Regions from separate parts of the Streptomyces sp. NPDC015139 genome, predicted to be linked through region 2. Evidence: riboswitches for the same ligand, from Rfam matches in the RefSeq annotation. Region 2 holds a riboswitch; the other holds the start of a gene.
The links. Region 2 has a riboswitch for ZMP and ZTP ahead of ACF08B_RS03555 (bifunctional 5,10-methylenetetrahydrofolate dehydrogenase/5,10-methenyltetrahydrofolate cyclohydrolase). Riboswitches for the same ligand answer to the same signal wherever they lie in the genome.
Positions count from the first base shown of each region.

Region 1 (4,602 bases), on a different contig from region 2:
CTGGGACGAGAGCGCCTACTACGTCTTCACCCTCGACGAGGTCGAGGCGCTGGAGGAGACCGTCGAGGAACTGCACGGCATGTGCCTGGCGGCCGCCGGGCACATCGTGGCGAAGGACCGCCTCGCCGACCTCGGCATCACCGACCCGCGCGTGGCCGCCGCGGTCACCGAGGCCTGGCACCGCCGCGCCGAACTCCCCTCCCTGTACGGCAGGTTCGACCTCCGCTACGACGGCACGGGACCGGCGAAGCTGCTGGAGTACAACGCCGACACCCCGACCTCCCTGGTGGAGGCCGCCTCGCCCCAGTGGTTCTGGATGGAGGACCGGTTCCCCGGCGCCGACCAGTGGAACTCCCTGCACGAACGCCTCGTCGACGCCTGGCGCGCGCAGGCCGCGCTGCTGCCGCCCGGCAGCCCCCTGCACTTCGCGCACTCCTCCGCCGACGAACTCGGCGAGGACCTGATGACGGTCGCCTACCTGAAGGAGACCGCCGAGCAGGCCGGCCTCGACACCGACTGGATCTCCATGGAGGAGATCGGCTGGGACACCCTCTCCGGCCGCTTCGTCGACAACCGGCTCCGCTTCATCCGGGGCATCTTCAAGCTCTACCCCTGGGAGTGGCTCACCACGGACTCCTTCGGCGGGCACGTCCTGGACACCCTCGACAACGGCGGCGGCACCGGCAGCACCCTGTGGATCGAACCGGCCTGGAAGATGCTCCTGAGCAACAAGGCCCTCCTGGCGGTCCTCTGGGAGCTGTACCCCGGCCACCCCAACCTCCTGCCCGCCTACCTCGACGGCCCGCGCGAGCTGGCCGGCCCGGCCGGCTACGTCTCCAAGCCCCTCCTCGGCCGCGAGGGCGAGGGCGTCACCGTGCACCCGCCCGGCGGGCCCGCGGTGCTCCGCGACGAACCCTGCTGCTACCAGCAGTTGGCCCCGCTGCCCGCCTTCGACGGCAACCACGTGGTCCTCGGCGCCTGGGTCGTCCGCGAGGAGTCGGCCGGCCTCGGCATCCGCGAGTCCTCGGGCCTGATCACCGACGAGTACGCCCGCTTCCTGCCCCACGTGATCCTCTAGCGGACGGGGACCGACGCCGGGCGACGGCCCCCGGCGGGGTCTCTCAGCGGTTTCCGCCGCTCCCGAGCAGCGTCTCGACGGCCGTGCGGGCGTGCGCCGCGGGCGCCGGATCGCCGCTGAGCCCGGCCGTGACGACGGCACCCTCGGCGAGCAGGAACACCGGCTCGGCCACCGGCACCCCGGTGGCCCGCACCCAGGCCGCGAGCTGGTCGTGGAAGGCCTGCTTGTGGGAGCGCACCTCGGCCAGCACCGGCTCGGACGACGAGCCGAGCTCACCGAAGGCGTTGATCCAGGCGCAGCCGCGGAAGCCGGGTTCGGCGAACCATCCGGCGAGCCAGTCGAAGACCGCGAGCACCCGCTCCCGCGGGTCCCGGACGCCCTCCACATGGGCGGTCAGGCTCTCGCGCCAGCGCCGGTCGCGCCGCCGGAGCACGGCGACCACCAGGTCCTCCTTGGTCGCGAACAGCCGGTAGATCCGCTTCAGAGGCAGTCCGGACGCCTCGCGGACCCGGTCCATCCCGACGGCCTGGATGCCGTGCGCGTAGAACAGCGCCTCCGCCGTGTCCAGGAGCGCCGCCCGGTCCAGGCGGGTCTGTTCCTCGGTGATCGGGGCGGGCATCGGCGTGCTCCTTGACTCTGAGAACGATCGTTCTCTATGTTAGCCGCAGTGATGGAGAACGATCGTTCTCGACTTGAGGAGGCCACCGTGCCCGAAGACCGTCCGCCCTTCCCTCCGTTCACCCTGGAGACCGCCCGCCAGAAGGTGCAGGCGGCCGAGGACGCCTGGAACACCCGCGACCCCCACCGGGTGGCCCTGGCGTACACACCGGACTCGGTCTGGCGGAACCGGGACCGGTTCCTCACCGGCCGGGAGGAGATCGTCGCCTTCCTGACCGAGAAGTGGGAGCGCGAACTCGACTACGCGCTGCGCAAGAGCCTGTGGAGCTTCCACGAGGACCGGATCGCCGTCCGCTTCCAGTACGAGTGCCACGACGCCGACGGGCAGTGGTGGCGCTCCTACGGCAACGAACTGTGGGAGTTCGACGAGCACGGGCTGATGCGCCGCCGCGAGGCCAGCATCGACGACGTCGCGATCCGCGAGTCCGACCGGCGCATCCTCGGCCCCCGCCCCGCCGCCGAGCACGGCACCGACATCCCGCTGCACTGACCTCACGGCCTCGCCCGGACGCGTCGGTCGCCCGCTTCCCGCGCTCGCTCGCATGGTGGACGTGGGATCTCACGGCTCCGGCCCGCCGGGTAGGCTGATCAGCGGGCCGTGACTGGCGCGCTGGGATGGGACCGACCATCGGGGAGCGGCCCGAGCACGAATGAGTGCCGTGCGCCTGGGCCGAACCGAACACGCCGAACGCCACGTCCGGAGGTCCCCATGCCAGAGCAGCATCTCTCCACCGAGTCCACCGCCTTCCGCGCCGCTCTCGACGTCGTCCGCGCCGTCGAGCCGCGGGTCGCCGACGCCATCGGCCAGGAGGTCGCCGACCAGCGCGCGATGCTCAAGCTCATCGCCTCCGAGAACTACGCCTCCCCGGCGACCCTCCTCGCGATGGGCAACTGGTTCAGCGACAAGTACGCCGAGGGCACCGTCGGCCGCCGCTTCTACGCCGGCTGCCGCAACGTCGACACTGTGGAGGCCCTGGCCGCCGAGCACGCCCGCGAGCTCTTCGGCGCCCGGCACGCCTACGTCCAGCCGCACTCCGGCATCGACGCCAACCTCGTCGCCTTCTGGGCCGTCCTCGCCGACCGGGTCGAGGTGCCCTTCCTGGCGAAGACCGGCGTCCGCCAGGTCAACGACCTGAGCGAGGCCGACTGGGCCGAACTGCGCCAGGCCTTCGGCAACCAGCGCATGCTCGGCATGTCCCTGGACGCCGGCGGCCACCTCACCCACGGCTTCCGCCCGAACATCTCCGGCAAGATGTTCGACCAGCGCTCCTACGGCACGGACCCGGCCACCGGCCTCATCGACTACGAGGCCCTGCGCGCCCAGGCCCGCGAGTTCAAGCCGCTGATCATCGTCGCCGGCTACTCCGCCTACCCGCGGCTCGTGAACTTCCGGATCATGCGCGAGATCGCCGACGAGGTCGGGGCGACCCTGATGGTCGACATGGCCCACTTCGCGGGTCTCGTCGCCGGCAAGGTCCTCATCGGCGACTTCGACCCGGTCCCGCACGCCCAGATCGTCACCACCACCACCCACAAGTCGCTGCGCGGCCCGCGCGGCGGCATGGTCCTGTGCGACGACTCCCTCAAGGACCAGGTCGACCGCGGCTGCCCGATGGTGCTCGGCGGTCCGCTCCCGCACGTCATGGCCGCCAAGGCGGTCGCGCTCGCCGAGGCCCGGCAGCCCGCCTTCCAGGACTACGCCCAGCGCATCGTCGACAACTCCCGCGCCCTGGCCCAGGGCCTCATGCGGCGCGGCGCCACCCTGGTGACCGGCGGCACGGACAACCACCTCAACCTCATCGACGTCGCCACCTCCTACGGCCTCACCGGCCGTCAGGCCGAGGCCGCCCTCCTGGACTCGGGCATCGTCACCAACCGCAACGCCATCCCCGCCGACCCCAACGGCGCCTGGTACACCTCCGGCATCCGCATCGGCACCCCCGCCCTGACCACCCGTGGTCTCGGCACCGCGGAGATGGACGAGGTCGCCGGTCTCATCGACCGCGTCCTCACCACCACCGAGCCGGGCACCACCAGCAAGGGCGCCCCCTCCAAGGCCCAGCACGTCCTCGACCCCAAGGTCTCGGACGAGATCGCCCGCCGGGCGACCGACCTCGTGGCCGGCTTCCCGCTCTACCCGGAGATCGACCTCGCCTGACGAGGCTCCTCCCGCTCCTCCCGCGGCGGCCCGGCACCGCGCCGGGCCGCCGCGCGGCGCGTCGGCACCGGGACCGAGGGCGGGCACCGGCGCGGGTCGCCCTGACGCAGGCCCGCTGTTCCCGACCAGTTCCGAACCGGGCCCCGATACCTGAGAGAATGGTGGACATGGCCACTGACCGACCCCGCGTGCTCTCCGGAATCCAGCCCACCGCAGGCTCGTTCCACCTCGGCAACTACCTCGGCGCCGTCCGCCAGTGGGTGGCCCTGCAGGAGACCCACGACGCGTTCTACATGGTCGTAGACCTGCACGCGATCACGGTTCCCCAGGACCCGGCCCAGCTGCGCGCCAACACCCGGCTCGCCGCCGCCCAGCTGCTGGCCGCCGGCCTCGACCCGGACCGCTGCACGCTCTTCGTGCAGAGCCATGTCCCCGAGCACGCCCAGCTCGCCTGGGTCATGAACTGCCTCACCGGCTTCGGCGAGGCCTCCCGCATGACCCAGTTCAAGGACAAGTCCGCCAAGCAGGGCGCCGACCGGGCCTCCGTCGGCCTGTTCACGTACCCGATCCTCCAGGTCGCGGACATCCTGCTGTACCAGGCCAACGAGGTGCCGGTCGGCGAGGACCAGCGCCAGCACATCGAGCTGACCCGCGACCTCGCCGAGCGGTTCAACGGCCGCTTCGGCCA
Region 1 is NZ_JBIBUW010000003.1:689,116-693,717, reverse strand. It holds gene ACF08B_RS11900 (glutathionylspermidine synthase family protein) at 1-1,078, shown strand, start outside; gene ACF08B_RS11895 (TetR/AcrR family transcriptional regulator) at 1,122-1,697, opposite strand; gene ACF08B_RS11890 (nuclear transport factor 2 family protein) at 1,785-2,246, shown strand; ZMP/ZTP riboswitch at 2,345-2,434, shown strand; gene ACF08B_RS11885 (glycine hydroxymethyltransferase) at 2,466-3,914, shown strand; gene trpS (tryptophan--tRNA ligase) at 4,082-4,602, shown strand, end outside.
Region 1: linked by a shared signal. The riboswitch ahead of ACF08B_RS11885 (glycine hydroxymethyltransferase) and the one ahead of ACF08B_RS03555 (bifunctional 5,10-methylenetetrahydrofolate dehydrogenase/5,10-methenyltetrahydrofolate cyclohydrolase) in region 2 are both predicted to bind ZMP and ZTP.

Region 2 (4,602 bases):
GAAGTTGACGGCGCCGAGGATGGTGCCGAAGCCGGAGAAGGCCAGACCCATGATCCACAGATCCGAGCCGAGACCCGGGCTCCGGATCGCGTCCGACAAAGGGGCGTACGCGAACCAGCCGAAGTCCGCCGCGCCCTGCGGCGTGAGGAAACCACTCACGGCGGTGAGCGAGCCGAACAGGTAGAGCCAGTAGGCCAGCATGTTCAGCCGCGGGAACGCCACGTCGGGCGCGCCGATCTGCAGCGGCATGATCCAGTTCGCGAAACCGGCGAACAACGGCGTCGCGAACATCAGCAGCATCACGGTGCCGTGCATCGTGAACGCCTGGTTGAACTGCTCGTTCGACATGATCTGCAGGCCCGGCCGGGCCAGCTCGGCGCGCATGAACAGCGCCAGCACACCACCGAACAGGAAGAACCCGAACGCGGTGACCAAGTAGAGCGTCCCGATCGTCTTGTGATCGGTGGTGGTGAGCCACTGTACGGCCCTGGTGTCTCTGATCCTCTTCACGCCCCGCCTGTGTCCGCGCCGCGCCCGCGCGTCACACTCGGACGATGCGAGGAGCATCACGGAAGGAGGGTGTGATGATCCCGGCCGTGCCGGACACGAACCGAACATGAGCAACGACGAGATCTTCGCCGCTGCCTATCGCGAGCACTACTGGGCGGTCAGCCGCTATGTCGCGAGGCGGCTTCAGGGGCGGACCGGCGAGGTGGAGGAAGTGGTGGCGGAGGTGTTCACGGTCGCCTGGCGACGCCGGACCGACCTGCCGGCCTCACCGCTGCCCTGGCTGTACGGGGTCGCCCGCAACTGCCTGGCGAACGCGGTACGCGGCTACGGGCGGCGGCGCCGGCTGGTGGACCGGCTCGGCAACGACGAGGCCGCGCACGGCCGGCACATCGTGGACAGCCCCGACGCCGAGGCCCCGGGCGCCTGGGTGCACGAGGCCCTGGACCGGCTGTCCCCGGCGGACCGGGAGATACTCCGGCTGGCCGCCTGGGAGGAACTCGGCGCCGAGGAGATCGCGGTCGCCCTCGGCTGCGGCAGGCGCGCGGCGACGATGCGCCTGCACCGGGCACGGCGCCGGCTCCGGGCCGAGATCGACCGGCCGGGCCCCGCCCCGTCCGCCCCGCCCGAAGACCGGCCCGCGCCGACTCCCGTCCCCGCCGACGCGACCCTGTGCAAGGACCACGGACATGGCTGACGAACTCGAACTCCTCCACCGCGCCGACCCGGTGCCGGCCGACCACCCCCGGTTCGGCGACGGGCCGCTCGACGACCGTGCCGAGCGGCGGCTCACGCGACTGATGACCGAGGAGCCGCTTGCGGCACCTGCCGGCCGCCTTCTTCCGCGCCCGTGGGCCCGGCCGCTTCCGGCGCCAGCCGGCCGCCCCCCGCGCGCCCGGCGCCGGCTGCTTCCGCCGCCCCCCGGCCGTACTCCGCGCGCCCGGCTGGTCTGGGGCCTGGCCGCCACCTCCGCCGTCCTCGCGATCGCCCTCGACGCCGTGCTCGGCGGCGCGGGCACCCCGCGGGCCGTCGCCGCGCCCCGCCCGCTGACCGTCCGCACCCACTCCGCGCCCGTGCCCCTGACGGACATGACGGCCCTCGCCGACGCGGCCGCCTCGGGCGGCTCGCCACGCCTGCGCAAGGGGACGCACGTGCAGTCGTGGAGCCTCGGCATGAGCGACGACAAGCCCCCCGTCACCCTCCCCGAGGAGCGCGTGGTGCGCTGGCGCGCGGACGCCACCCACACCGAACTGGTCGTGGCGACCGACCCGCGCCGCCCCGGCAGGCCGGTCCTCACCGACGAGGGCGACACGGAGGGCGACGCGCCGCACGAGGTGGCGGACGGCCATGTGATCAGCCGGACCACCTACCCGCCTATGTGGAGCGACGCCCCGCCCGAGGCGCCCCCACCGCACACCGCGGCGGCGCTGAACGCCTACCTGACCGAGGTAGTCCGCCCCCAGACCGACCGGAGCACGGCCCCGCTGAGCACCGCCGAACTCCTCGACGCCACCGCGGAACTGCTCGACCACTGGACCCTCGGCGCCCGCGAGTCGGCGGCCCTCGTCCACCTGTTCGCGAAGACCGGCGGGCTGCGCCCCGTCGGCGAGGTGACCGACCGCTTGGGCCGCCCCGGCCACGCGTACGCCTACGACGCCCGCGGCATCCGGCACATGCTCGTCCTGGAACCGCGCACCGGCGCCGTCCTCGGCATGGAGGACACCTTCACCGAGGACGACCCCGGCTACGGGGTGAAGGCCGGGGACGTCATGGGCTACAGCGCCTGGATGCGCTGATCACACCCCGAGCTGCCGGGCGGCGGCGTCGACGGTCTGCTCCAGCAGCGTGGCGATCGTCATCGGACCCACACCGCCCGGCACCGGCGTGATCAGCGAGGCCCGCTCCACGGCCGAGTCGAAGTCGACGTCGCCGACGTTCCCCGCGTTGTAGCCGGCGTCGATCACGACCGCGCCGGGCTTGATGTCCTGCCCGCGGATCAGCCGCGGGCGGCCGACGGCGGCGACGACGATGTCCGCCTCGCGGACGGCCGCCGAGAGGTCCCGGGTGCGCGAGTGGCAGTACGTCACCGTGGCGTCCCGGGCCAGCAGCAGCATCCCCACCGGCTTGCCGAGGATCGCGCTGCGGCCCACCACCACGGCCCTCTTCCCGGCCGGGTCGACGCCGTACTCGTCGAGCAGCCGCACGATCCCGCCGGGCGTGCAGGAGACGAAGCCGGGCAGGCCGAAGCTCATCGTGGCGAAGGAGGCGAAGGTGACACCGTCGACGTCCTTCTCCGGGGCGATCGCCTCGAACGCCGCGCGCTCGTCGACGTGGTCGCCCACCGGATGCTGGAGCAGGATGCCGTGCACCCCCGGATCGGCGGACAATTCCCGCAGCGTGGCGACGAGTTCGGCGGTGGTCGTGGCCGCGGGCAGGGCCACGTGACGCGATTCGATCCCGGCCTTCCGGCAGCGGTTCTGCTTCATGCGGACGTACGTCACGGACGCCGGGTCCTCGCCGACGAGCACGGTCGCCAGACACGGCGCGCTGCCGGTGCGCCCGGTGAGGTCGGCGGCCTTCTTCGCGGTGTCCTCGACGATGCGGCGGGCGAGGGCGGTACCGTCCATCAGACGGGCCTGGGTCATGCTGCACACTCCTGAGCTGGATCGACTCTCCTCGCCCAGGCGCGCGGCATCCACCGAAGGCCGCTCCCCGGTGGTTCTCCACCTCAGCGCCAGTCACGGCCGGGTACAGCGTAACCGAGGGGGTCGGCAGGGGATCCGCCCCGTCGCTCAGCGCGGCCGGGTCCGCCGTCCCCTCGGGCCACGCGGCAGCGAAGGACGCGCGCGCATGCCTGCCAGCACCGACCGGACCAGGGCGGACGACACCGGCAGCCGCACCGTGAGGGCGGGCGCTCCGCGGCGCGTACGGGTGCGGGGCACCCGGCCGAGTACCGCCCGGGCCGACAGGGTCCAGGTCACTCGCGTGCTGACCTGGACCCTGGCGATCCTCCTCGTGCCGCCTGCCATGCCGGGCCGCTCCTACTCGTCCCAGGCCTGGATGAGCAGCTGGTTCGTGATCTTGCCGTCGCGCAGGGTGACCATCGACTCGGCGATGACCCGGGTGCCGTCCCCGTACTGGCAGGACTCGCTGAACGCGGCGTGGTCGCCCTGCACGACGCACTGCTCCAGCTTGTGCGTCATGTCGCGGCTGTAGATGTCGTCCAGCAACTCGGCGATCTGACCCCGGCCCCGCAGCACGGTGGGCTCGCTCGGCTGGTGGTTGTGGTCGACGATACGGATCTCCGCGTCGTCGGCGTAGAGGGACAGAAGGGTGTTCCCGGTGTTCCCTTCGATGCCCCGGCGCAGCGTCTCGGCGTCGAAGTCGCGGCCTGTCGCGGTGCCCATGGTGACCTCCTTCAGGCGCCCGCGGCCCGATGAGGAACGGGCCGCGCGGGCCTCACCTCCGAGACTCCTCCGGCCCGGCGGCCTCGGCAAGCGCAGGACGGGTGCTCCGCCTCACGGGTGAGCGCGGCCCGCCGCCCGTGTCCGGCCGGGCCCCGGAACCGTTGCTGAAGGCATGATCTCAACACGACGCATCGCCGCCGCGGTCGCCCTGGCCGCCGGTATCACCGGCCTCGCCGCATCGTCGGCGAACGCGGCCGGCGGCGCCCCGCTGGTCGACAAGCTCGGCGCGGTGAACACGCTGGACTCGCTGGCCGTCAGCGGCATCCCCGCGCAGGACCAGGCGAAGATCCCGCGGGTCTCCCAGCAGCTCCAGGCGTTCAACCACCTCCAGGAGCTGAACCAGCTGAACCAGGTGGAGCAGGTCCTCGCGCCCGCCGCGCCGGTGCTCGGCCTGGCCTCGGCCATCCCCATCCACTGAGCCCGCACCCGGGCAGCAGGGCCGTCCCGACCGGGGCGGCCCTCGCCGTTTCCGCCCGCCGAGGGGGCGCGAACACCGAGTGGGGTGCCCCGGGTTCAGCGCCCCAGGGATGCCGGAGGACAGGGCGCTCCGGAGCGGTGACCGGAAAGATCCACGTCCGTCGTCGTGGTCCGTCCCGCCCGCCGATCGACAGCGCGTAGGGTCGGCGGG
Region 2 is NZ_JBIBUW010000001.1:797,094-801,695, forward strand. It holds gene ctaD (cytochrome c oxidase subunit I) at 1-510, opposite strand, end outside; gene ACF08B_RS03545 (RNA polymerase sigma factor) at 617-1,204, shown strand; gene ACF08B_RS03550 (CU044_5270 family protein) at 1,197-2,303, shown strand; gene ACF08B_RS03555 (bifunctional 5,10-methylenetetrahydrofolate dehydrogenase/5,10-methenyltetrahydrofolate cyclohydrolase) at 2,304-3,152, opposite strand; ZMP/ZTP riboswitch at 3,179-3,259, opposite strand; gene ACF08B_RS03560 (hypothetical protein) at 3,300-3,536, opposite strand; gene ACF08B_RS03565 (nuclear transport factor 2 family protein) at 3,549-3,914, opposite strand; gene ACF08B_RS03570 (hypothetical protein) at 4,087-4,392, shown strand.